Regions from separate parts of the Vibrio sp. TAP-3B genome, predicted to be linked through region 1. Evidence: riboswitches for the same ligand, from Rfam matches in the RefSeq annotation. Region 1 holds a riboswitch; the other holds the start of a gene.
The links. A riboswitch is a leader RNA that binds a small molecule or an ion and turns the genes downstream of it on or off. The one in region 1 is predicted to bind thiamine pyrophosphate.

Region 1 (6,016 bases):
AGAAGTTGTTGTTCTTGGCTCATTAGCGACCACCTCCCACCAGAATATTATCTACTTTCAGCGTTGGCTGACCGACTGCCGTTGGTACCGCGCCACTGACTGAACCACACATACCAGCGGCAAGCGCCATGTCTTTACCCACCATGCTGATTTCTTTCAACACTTTTGGCCCAGTACTAATAAGGGTGGCGGTTTTCAGAGGTTTGGTGATTTTGCCATTTTCAACCAAGTAGGCTTCACGGACGGCAAAATTGAACTCCCCCGTCCCCGGCTGAACCGAACCGCCGCCCATCTTCTTCGCGTAGATACCACGTTCGATGCCTGCAAGCATGTCATCTAATGAATGCTCGCCTTCTTCAATAAAGGTGTTACGCATCCGCGAAGTAGGCGCGAATTTATAGTTTTGGCGACGGCCAGAACCCGTTGGCGCATAACCCGTTTTCATCCCACCCATTTTGTCGACCATAAAGCTGGTTAGCTGACCATCTTTGATCAACTGAGTGCGCTGTGTTGGCAGACCTTCATCATCAATATGGATTGAGCCCCACTCGTTGGTCATGGTGCCATCATCCACTGCGCTGACAGCGGTATGCGCAATCATGTCTCCCATTTTGTCATGGAAAACAGAGGCTTTCTTCGCAACCGAAGTGGTTTCTAGCAAGTGACCACACGCTTCGTGGAAAATAACGCCGCCAAAGCCGTGACCAATCACCACGGGCATTTCACCGGATGGGCACGCATCTGCACTGAGTTTAACAAGTGCTTGTTGAGCGATGGTTTGACCCAGCTCTCTCGCATCGAGTTGCTCGCTGAACTCCCAACCGGCGAGTGCGCCAGGTCCTTCCATACCGGAAGATTGCTCATTACCTTTTTGCGCCACAGTATTCCCAGCGACACGAATGTAGTGACGAGTATCATCAACATGTAACCCTTCTGAATTGAAGATGGTTACCTGCTGCTCTCTTTGTAACACGCTACCAATGAACTGACTGATGTACTCACTTTCGGCACGCGTGGCGTGATCAACTTGCAAAAGAAAAGCAATTTTGGAATCGAGGTTTGCATCTTTACTCAGTGGCAAACGAGAACCGTGCAGAACAGGGTAGCGGGTCAAATTCAAAGAACCCGCTGATGCGATTTGATCACGCTTGTCTTTGGCTGCAAGCAATGAGGTTACACGTTTTAACTCCGCTTCGTCCGTGCTGTTGGTGTAACCGTAAAGTACTTTATGGCCGAAGAAGAGACGAATCCCGATACCAAAATCGATACCCGAATTCACCTTATCCACCTCTCCAGAGGCAATCTGGACGGTGTTGGTTTGATGATGTTCAACGAATAGTTCAGCGAAATCAGCCCCTAAAAAGAGAGCATGATCGATCACTGACTTCGCTGTTACCGAATTAAGCATGAAGTCTCCTTGCTCATAAATCGTTTTAACCTTCCTAAGTAACCCTTTAATACTAAGCTACGTTAGCAACGCGTTTAATTTCAACATTCTTTAATCTTGTTCTATGTTAACCCTGTTAGATAAGAGCACTATTGATTAGTAAATATTCCCGTTTCAGCACACTTCGCAGAGAGTTTCTAAGATGCTTGGCTTAGCGAGAAGGCCTTAGGTTGTAGATACAGCAACGATATACAAGGTTACTCTACCACTCACTTCGCATAAATGAACTCTCAATAACTGTGGCCATTAAAAAACGTACCCCTGAAGTAATTGTACTGTTATCATCATAGCGAGATAGTCGGGGAGCCAATACAGAGTCTGCATTGGCTGAGATCGAAATTCGAGACCCGTAGAACCTGATTCAGTTAGCACTGGCGTAGGGAACTATTAATACTTTGCCACTAGCCGAACCATAACGGCTAACCTTTGCGAATCGATCTCCGATCTTTCCCAGCCTAGGCCAAAGTCAGTTCCTGTACGTCTTGTAATAGGAGCGACCATGGCGCAATCAATACAGCGACACTCACACACAACTACTTCATCATCCCCCCCAGTCGTACTGACGATCGCAGGATCTGACAGCGGCGGCGGCGCAGGTATTCAAGCAGACATCAAAGCCATGTCTGCTACGGGCAGTTTCGCGTGCTCCGTTATTACCGCCATTACATCACAAAACACGCAGGGCGTGTCCGCCATTTTCCCGATCCCACTTGACCACGTTGAAAGCCAACTCGACGCCGTATTCACCGATCTCAATATCGTTGCGGTAAAAATCGGCATGCTAGCCGACGCCAACATCATTAACGTGGTTGCGAATAAGATTAAACAATATCAGCCAATGCGACTGGTTATTGATCCGGTCATGGTCGCCACCAGCGGTGACTTACTGCTGGAACAAGCGGCAATCAGTACATTAAAAGAAACGCTGATTCCTCTGGCAGACATCATCACTCCAAACTTACCTGAAGGTGCTGCGCTGACGGGCAAGCCCATTCCTCACTCTGAAGCAGAAATGAACGACATGATCGCTGACTTACGGGCTCTGGGCGCAAAAGCTGTGCTACTAAAAGGAGGGCATTTAGAAAAAGATGAAAACAGCAACGACCTTTTGATAATGCAAGATTCGTCAGAATTACTCAGCGCAAAGCGTTTCCCAACCCAAAACACTCACGGTACGGGCTGTACGCTCTCTTCCGCGATCGCTTCATATCTTGCTCAAGGTAACAACCTACACAAGGCCGTACATTTAAGTAAGCAATATATCTCTCAAGCCATTGCCCACGCCGATGAACTGGACGTCGGTAAAGGTCACGGCCCGGTCCATCATTTCTTTGCTGGTCACACCTATGGGCACTAAAGCAATTGGCATTGTACTTACCAATGCTTACCTGCGATACAACGATAGCCAAACGCCGACTCTAGCAAAGGTAAACATGACCATCCCTACAGGGCAATGGACCGTATTACTTGGCCGAAGTGGTTGTGGCAAAACCACTCTCTTACGCTACCTCGCGGGCTTGTTAAATGACAAAGTCGAATGGCAAGGTGGACTGACTAGCGTGGATAATGCTTGGTTAACGGATAGCTTTGCCTTGCATAACCGAATCGCGTACATGGCACAGCAAGATTTACTTTTGCCATGGCTGAATGTGTTAGACAACGTCTGTCTGAGTTCGCGCTTTTCTCATTCAAAAGTTCATTCCGAAACGAAGAAGCCAGATCAAGAGAAACAACGGGCTTTTACGTTATTGGAACAAGTAGGACTGGCCGACTACACACACACAAAACCCGCTCAGCTATCGGGAGGAATGCGCCAGCGCGTCGCCCTTGCTCGCACCTTGATGCAAGACAAGCCGCTAGTGTTAATGGACGAGCCTTTTTCAGCATTGGATGCTGTGACTCGCCATAAACTGCAAGCCTTATCTGCCGAACTGCTTAAAGGTAAAACCGTGGTGTTGATTACGCACGATCCACAAGAAGCGGTGCGATTGGCACACCAACTCTATGTATTGCAAGGCACGCCTGCTCAAGCGCAGCACCTTGATGTGCCTGATTCACAACCACCTCGCCTACTTGATGGAAAATGCGCAACATTACAGCAAGCGATTTTGGATCAGTTGGAGAAAGACTATGAGTGACATGACTCAGTACAACTCCGTTTCAGCGCGTATTCGTAAAAAGGAACGTGTCACCCACCCTGCGTTGCGCCTAGTGATCAGCACGGTGGTGATTTTCAGTCTATGGCAATTGGTTGTCGTTATCTTCGAATTGCCAAACTTCATCTTGCCATCACCGGTTGATGTGCTGGATAGGCTGGTCACTCGCTACGATATCCTACTCAAACACACTTGGGTAACGGCGCAAGAAATCTTGCTCGGTCTCGCTCTCGGTTTATCAATGGGCTTGCTGTTCGCCCTGCAAATGTTGATGTTTGAACCATTTAAACGTTGGCTACTGCCGATTCTCATCGCTAGCCAAGCCATTCCAGTATTTGCTATCGCGCCCGTGTTGATGCTTTGGCTCGGCTATGGCATCGCCTCTAAAGTGGTGATGGCGGCCATCATCATCTTTTTCCCTGTGACGACTTGTTGTTACGACGGACTGCGCAACACACCTACCGGCTATCTCGACCTCGCCAAAACCATGGGCGCTTCAAAGTGGCAATTACTGCGCCATATTCAGCTACCAGCCGCCCTGCCAACACTCGCCTCAGGCATTCGCGTTGCCGTGGTTATTGCACCAATTGGTGCCGTGGTAGGTGAATGGGTTGGCTCAAGTGAAGGCTTGGGCTATCTGATGCTGCAAGCCAACGCACGCATGGTTATCGATGAGATGTTTGCGGCGCTGTTTATTCTCGCCGCGCTGTCTATCGCACTTTATTTCATTACCGACAAATTATTGAAAAAAGCCATCCCCTGGGAAAATAAATAGAGAAATGAAAAAGGAAGAACTCGTGAATAAAAACAAACTCATGAACGCGGCTGCTCTGCTCGCTTCGATTATCTCAACTAACGTATTCGCAGCAGAAAAAGACATGACACTGATGCTGGATTGGTTCGTCAACCCAAACCATGGCCCTATCATTATCGCCAAAGAGCGTGGTTACTTTGAAGAACAAGGCTTGAAAGTGCACATTCAAGAACCCGCAGACCCAAGCACGCCACCTAAATTGGTCGCGGCAGGCAAAGTGGACATGGCTATCACATACCAGCCAAGTCTCACTATCGACGTTGCAGCAGGTTTGCCTTTGATTCGCTCAGCAACACTTATTGCAACGCCGCTGAATACCTTGATGGTGTTAGACAATGGTGAGCACGACAACCTTGGCGACCTTAAAGACAAAAAGATTGGTATCGCGATCGCAGGCAACGAAGAAGCAACCATTGCGACCATGTTAGCGCAAGAGAACGTGGCGTTTTCTGACGTGCAAATTATCAACGTGGGTTGGGCTTTGTCTTCATCGCTCGCCTCAGGGAAAGTGGACGCGATTTGGGGCGGCCTGCGTAACTTCGAAACCAATCAACTTGCCCTTGAAGGTTACAAAGCCAAAGCTTTCTTCCCTGAAGAATACGGCGTACCAACGTATGACGAACTGGTGTTTGTCGCAAACGCAAAAACCTACGACAAAAAAGCCATTAAAGCGTTTAACAAAGCGCTAGAGCAAGCGACCACTTATATCGTCAACCATCCCAACGCGTCTTGGCGAGAGTTTGTTGCTTACTCACCAGACACACTAGATAACGAACTCAACCAACGCGCTTGGAATGACACGTTAACACGTTTCGCGCTTCGCCCATCGGCTGTCGATCTAAAACGCTACGACGATTACGCCGAATTCATGTACTCACAAAAAATCATCGAAACGCGACCAAAAGCGAAAGATTACGTACCGAGCTTTAACTAATTACGAGGCAGCCCAATTATGAAATATCAAGATTTAATCGACGCTTGCCGCCAAGATTGGCAAGAATACACCGAGCATGCCTTCGTGCAGCAATTGGCTAAAGGCACACTGGCTCAGCCTTGTTTTCTGCATTACTTGAAGCAAGATTTCTTATTCCTAAAACAGTACGCGCGAGCTTATGCGCTGGCTATCTACAAAGCGCGTACTTTGGATGACATGCGCCGCGCACTACCAAGTGTGCATGCACTGCTTGATTCCGAAATTGCTCATCATGTGACCTACTGCGGTCAATGGGGTTTAACGGAATCGGATCTCGAAAACGAACCGGAAGATTTTGGTACGGTAGCTTACACCCGCTACGTGTTGGATGCCGGCATGACCGGTGATTTGGTTGACTTATACGCCGCGCTAGCACCGTGTTCTATTGGTTACGCCGTGATAGGCACAAGGCTGGTGAACGATAAAAACACGCTGCTCGAAGGCAATCCGTACGCCACTTGGATCAACTTGTATGGTGGTGAAGAATTCCAGTCTGGCGCAGCAGCAGGAGCCGAGCACTTTAACCAGCTACTGGCTGAAATCGACATCCACAGCCAACGCGGTCAAAACCTAATTCAGGTTTTCAAAACCGCAACCCGTATGGAAGTGGCGTTTTGGCAGCAAGG
Region 2 (6,016 bases), on a different replicon from region 1:
CGAGGAGCGATAATAAATTACATGTTCGCTATCATCATTCAAATGATCAGTACAGAGGTCGGTGCTTACGCTCTTAATTTGTTGGTCACAAATAAGCTGAATAGACTGAGTTGGGCTCACACCCAACTCAATCATTTCAATGCTAAAACCCTGCTCTTTCGCCAACAACAAGCACTGCTGAACTAACCCCGTTAATTCAATTAATGATGACGGAATAAGGATTTTCATCATTACTCGTCAACCTCTGCATGTGCGGCTGGATGATATAATTCAGAGCCAGTAGCTCGAAATTCTTCCGACTTTCTGCGCATTCCTTCCAGTGGATCATCTAACATTTTGATAGAAACCGCCTGATCCGCTGCCACTTGCTCGGTGTCTTTCGCGTACTCTCTTACCTCTTGCGAAATCTTCATCGAGCAGAACTTTGGTCCGCACATTGAACAAAAGTGGGCAACTTTGCCCGACTCTTGAGGCAAGGTTTCATCATGGAAAGCGCGAGCGGTTTCTGGGTCGAGTGACAAGTTGAATTGGTCTTCCCAACGGAACTCGAAGCGAGCTTTAGAAAGCGCGTTATCACGAACTTGTGCGCCAGGGTGTCCTTTCGCCAAATCAGCAGCGTGAGCAGCAAGCTTATAGGTGATCATGCCCGTTTTTACGTCTTCTTTATTTGGTAAGCCAAGGTGCTCTTTTGGGGTGACGTAACAAAGCATTGCACAGCCGTACCAACCAATCATGGCAGCGCCAATGCCTGAAGTAATATGGTCATAACCAGGAGCGACGTCTGTCGTCAGTGGACCAAGCGTGTAGAACGGCGCTTCATGGCAGTGCTCTAATTGTTCTTCCATGTTTTCTTTAATCATGTGCATTGGCACGTGCCCTGGCCCTTCAATAATGACCTGAACGTCGTATTTCCACGCTATCTTAGTCAACTCGCCAAGAGTACGAAGCTCAGCAAATTGCGCTTCGTCATTAGCATCGGCAACCGAACCAGGACGCAGACCATCACCGAGAGAAAGTGCCACATCATACTTGGCGCAGATTTCACAGATCTCTCGAAAATGGGTGTACAAGAAGCTTTCTTGGTGATGCGCTAAACACCATTTCGCGATAATAGAGCCGCCACGAGAGACGATGCCAGTAACACGTTTTGCTGTCATTGGTACATAGCGCAGTAGTAAGCCAGCATGGATAGTGAAGTAATCAACACCCTGCTCTGCTTGCTCAATCAAAGTGTCGCGCATCACTTCCCAGTTAAGGTTTTCTGCAACACCATTCACTTTCTCCAGTGCTTGGTACATAGGTACAGTGCCGATCGGAACCGGACTATTACGTAGAATCCATTCTCGAGTTTCATGAATATTGCGACCTGTTGAGAGATCCATGACAGTATCGCCACCCCAGCGTGTCGCCCACACTAACTTCTCAACCTCTTCTTCAATCGAAGAGGTCACCGATGAGTTACCGATATTGGCGTTTACTTTGACCAAGAAGTTGCGGCCAATGATCATTGGCTCTGACTCAGGATGGTTTATATTTGATGGGATAATTGCACGACCTTCAGCAACTTCTTGGCTAACAAACTCTGCAGTGATGTCTTTAGGTAGATTCGCTCCAAAGCTTTGACCCGGATGCTGTTGATTTAGCACTTCATCGCGGTATTGAGCACGCCCCATATTTTCGCGAAGGGCGATATATTCCATTTCAAGGGTAATAATGCCTTTACGAGCGTAATACAATTGGGTCACGCAATGACCATCTTTAGCACGTCGAATACGTGGTAGATTACCGTAACGCAGATCGTCTAGCGTTTCGTCTTCTAAGCGTTCCTTTGTGTACACCGAACTTACTTCATCAAGTAATTCAGTGTCACCGCGCTCTTCAATCCAGCTTTCTCTTAGCTTTGGTAAGCCACTATAAAGGTCAATATCGTAGTTCGGATCAGTATAAACACCTGACGTATCGTAGACTCGGACGGCTTCATTAGGCTCGAAAATAGGCGCTTCTTTTGTGCCACCAATCAAACTATCTGCTAGCGCTATTTCACGCATAGGTACACGAATATCTGGACGTGAACCTTCTACATATACTTTTGTGGAATTTGGGTACGGTTGTACCGAGAGTGTTTCAATGAACTGTTTTGCTTCTAGTCTCGCTTGTTTGCGACTCGACATAGCATTTTTCCTTGCTTTGTTATACTAGATAAAAAGTAATTGGATAAAAATGCTTGGCGGATAGATGCGACAAGAGGAGTCAAATTAAGGCTAAATAAAGCTTAAGTAATTTGCCTATAACAACATTCGACTATTTGATAGGTCAACCAGAAAGAACTCCGGTATAAATATCTTCTCTTGTTCCCTTCGCAGATTCTAATCTGATCAGGTTCAACGGATCCCGAATTAACGGTCTCAGCCTTATGGCACTCCGACAAGTGATATCAGTATATAAAAACGGCTTAGTGAAACCAAGCCGACCTGTTTAATTTTTAACTACTTTGCTAGCTGCGCATCAATAATTGGAAACCGATCCACGCGGCAGAGATGCTAAGCACCACATTTAATAAAATATTTAACCCCATCTTAAAAAATGCACCTTGCTGCATAAGTAAAACATTATCCATAGAAAAGGTAGAAAACGTCGTTAGTGCCCCTAAAAAACCCAAACCAATCACTTGTCGCCAAGGTTCTGTTGCCAACAGTTCATTATCGAAAGCAGCAATCAACAAGCCCATGATAAATGAACCGACCACATTAACGGTTAGCGTACCGTATGGAAAGCCACGCCCCAATAAAATGACACATAGTTCAGATATCAAGTAACGAGAACACGCACCGAAAGCACCACCCAGTGCAATAAAACCAAGAATGGAAAGTTGTCCCATAATTCCCCCAAAGCTTTGATGACGATATTGTAACCAAAACTAAAGCGATATTGATGGTAAAATCTTAGAATTTAGCAATGTATTGCATTTAAAACTCCTCAGCATTTAAAAAATTACAGGAGTCACTTTGCTTCAAGTTCAATACATGATGGTGATAGGTAACCGATGAGCTTTAACTAACAGGGATTCAACAACATTCAATTCAAAGAGAGTAAATAAAACCACTTTGTAAATTTTACAGCACTCTGGGGAAAAACCGATGTCTTACAGAATTGTTGCATCCTATCATTGATACCACCCCGTTCATTCAAGCAGATCATCATTAAAGCTCTTCGACTATCCTTACTTATAAACGAATGTTTGAGATTAACCGCATACTGTCAGGGCTAAAAAGAGACTAGACCATGTAGGTGAATTGTTATGGGCTTAGCCGTATCGACGTGAGCAAAAAGAAAAGTCAGCATAAAATGAGCTTGCTGGCTTTCACCTACTACCAAGACGTCCATTCTTACAATTTAACTCACTAAATTTTTTAACGGAAGCAGAACTCTGTGGTTCAAGCTTTCTTGAAGAAGAATTAGGCCCACCCTTTGCGCTGAACGAGAAATTTGATAAAGCAGTAATTCTCTATTCACAAGATGTATTGGCGAGGCCATAGTTGTGCCTTGGGTCGACAAAGCATCATGAGTGAGCAATCTAAAGCAAATATAAAAGATAACAGCAAGGGCCATCATACTGTTATGATAATGGATGATACTGGTTTGGAGTTGGCGGCGACAGCACATCGAGCGAACCAAAGCTCATTGGTTTATATTGAATATTATTGGAAGGTTGTGCGGCATGAAATCGCTTTCTAGAATGTACTCACTGCTCGTATTGCCAAACTGGTTCGAGAAATTGAGAGACCTAAACAGTTAATTCTTAAATACATCTACTATTTTCATGTATTAGCAATTTTTAAAGTAAAGAAACGAAAAAACCGCTGTAAGAACAGCGGTTTTTCATTAAAAGTGGCGGAGAGATAGGGATTTGAACCCTAGATACGCTATTAACGTATGCCGGTTTTCAAGACCGGTGCTTTCAACCACTCAGCCATCTCTCCACAAATTGTTACTAAAACTTAGTCTTATTTATCATGCTAAATTTTAGTTTTGCTTTCAGAGGCACCTTAATATTAAGGTAAATCCAAAAGCGATAAATAAAGCCTGGCGATGTCCTACTCTCACATGGGGAAACCCCACACTACCATCGGCGCTATTTCGTTTCACTTCTGAGTTCGGCATGGAAGTCAGGTGGGGCCAAAACGCTATGGTCGCCAAGCAAATTCTTTTTTAACTACCGCCAACGCGATAATTAATAATCTGGAAAGCTGTTTCAGTTCTTAACACAATCAAGTTTTCTTGTATTGAGCCCATCAAAACCCCTTGGGTGTTGTATGGTTAAGCCTCACGGGCAATTAGTACAGGTTAGCTCAATGCCTCGCAGCACTTACACACCCTGCCTATCAACGTCGTAGTCTACGACAACCCTTTAGGATACTTAAAGTATCAGGGAGAACTCATCTCAAGGCTCGCTTCCCGCTTAGATGCTTTCAGCGGTTATCGATCCCGAACTTAGCTACCGGGCAATGCGTCTGGCGACACAACCCGAACACCAGAGGTTCGTCCACTCCGGTCCTCTCGTACTAGGAGCAGCCCCTTTCAATTCTCCAACGCCCACGGCAGATAGGGACCGAACTGTCTCACGACGTTCTAAACCCAGCTCGCGTACCACTTTAAATGGCGAACAGCCATACCCTTGGGACCGACTTCAGCCCCAGGATGTGATGAGCCGACATCGAGGTGCCAAACACCGCCGTCGATATGAACTCTTGGGCGGTATCAGCCTGTTATCCCCGGAGTACCTTTTATCCGTTGAGCGATGGCCCTTCCATTCAGAACCACCGGATCACTATGACCTGCTTTCGCACCTGCTCGAATTGTCATTCTCGCAGTCAAGCGGGCTTATGCCATTGCACTAACCACACGATGTCCAACCGTGTTTAGCCCACCTTCGTGCTCCTCCGTTACGCTTTGGGAGGAGACCGCCCCAGTCAAACTACCCACCAGGCACTGTCCTCACCCCCGATGAGGGGGCTAAGTTAGAACATCGACACTACAAGGGTGGTATTTCAAGGTTGCCTCCACACATACTGGCGTACGTGCTTCAAAGGCTCCCACCTATCCTACACATGTAGGGTCAATGTTCAGTGCCAAGCTGTAGTAAAGGTTCACGGGGTCTTTCCGTCTAGCCGCGGGTACACTGCATCTTCACAGCGATTTCAATTTCACTGAGTCTCGGGTGGAGACAGCGTGGCCATCATTACGCCATTCGTGCAGGTCGGAACTTACCCGACAAGGAATTTCGCTACCTTAGGACCGTTATAGTTACGGCCGCCGTTTACCGGGGCTTCGATCAAGAGCGTCGACCGAAGTCTAACCCCATCAATTAACCTTCCGGCACCGGGCAGGCGTCACACCGTATACGTCATCTTACGATTTTGCACAGTGCTGTGTTTTTAATAAACAGTTGCAGCCACCTGGTATCTGCGACTCCTAGTAGCTCCATCCGCAAGGGACTTCACCGCCAAGAGCGTACCTTCTCCCGAAGTTACGGTACCATTTTGCCTAGTTCCTTCACCCGAGTTCTCTCAAGCGCCTTGGTATTCTCTACCCGACCACCTGTGTCGGTTTGGGGTACGATTCCATCAAATCTGAAGCTTAGAGGCTTTTCCTGGAAGCATGGCATCAATGACTTCACATCCGTAGATGCTCGACGTCGTGTCTCAGCCTTAAAAAGAGCCGGATTTACCTAACTCTTCAGCCTACGCACTTGAACCTGGACAACCGTCGCCAGGCCCACCTAGCCTTCTCCGTCCCCCCATCGCAATTTGATTGAGTACGGGAATATTAACCCGTTTCCCATCGACTACGCCTTTCGGCCTCGCCTTAGGGGTCGACTCACCCTGCCCCGATTAACGTTGGACAGGAACCCTTGGTCTTCCGGCGTGGAGGTTTTTCACCCCCATTATCGTTACTCATGTCAGCATTCGCACTTCTGATACGTCCAGCGTGCCTTACGACACACCTTCAACCGCTT

Region 2: it holds a riboswitch for thiamine pyrophosphate, as region 1 does, so the genes downstream of both, thiC (phosphomethylpyrimidine synthase ThiC) here and thiD (bifunctional hydroxymethylpyrimidine kinase/phosphomethylpyrimidine kinase) in region 1, are expected to answer to the same signal.

Annotation. Positions count from the first base shown of each region.
Region 1 is NZ_CM173496.1:721,222-727,237, reverse strand. It holds gene AC3D28_RS17740 (TldD/PmbA family protein) at 1-23, opposite strand, end outside; gene AC3D28_RS17735 (TldD/PmbA family protein) at 23-1,408, opposite strand; TPP riboswitch at 1,737-1,847, shown strand; gene thiD (bifunctional hydroxymethylpyrimidine kinase/phosphomethylpyrimidine kinase) at 1,947-2,804, shown strand; gene AC3D28_RS17725 (ABC transporter ATP-binding protein) at 2,794-3,585, shown strand; gene AC3D28_RS17720 (ABC transporter permease) at 3,578-4,378, shown strand; gene AC3D28_RS17715 (ABC transporter substrate-binding protein) at 4,401-5,351, shown strand; gene tenA (thiaminase II) at 5,370-6,016, shown strand, end outside.
Region 2 is NZ_CM173495.1:2,363,650-2,369,665, forward strand. It holds gene AC3D28_RS11155 (thiamine phosphate synthase) at 1-231, opposite strand, end outside; gene thiC (phosphomethylpyrimidine synthase ThiC) at 231-2,171, opposite strand; TPP riboswitch at 2,336-2,434, opposite strand; gene crcB (fluoride efflux transporter CrcB) at 2,495-2,878, opposite strand; tRNA gene AC3D28_RS11170 (tRNA-Ser) at 3,890-3,980, opposite strand; rRNA gene rrf (5S ribosomal RNA) at 4,082-4,198, opposite strand; rRNA gene AC3D28_RS11180 (23S ribosomal RNA) at 4,314-6,016, opposite strand, start outside.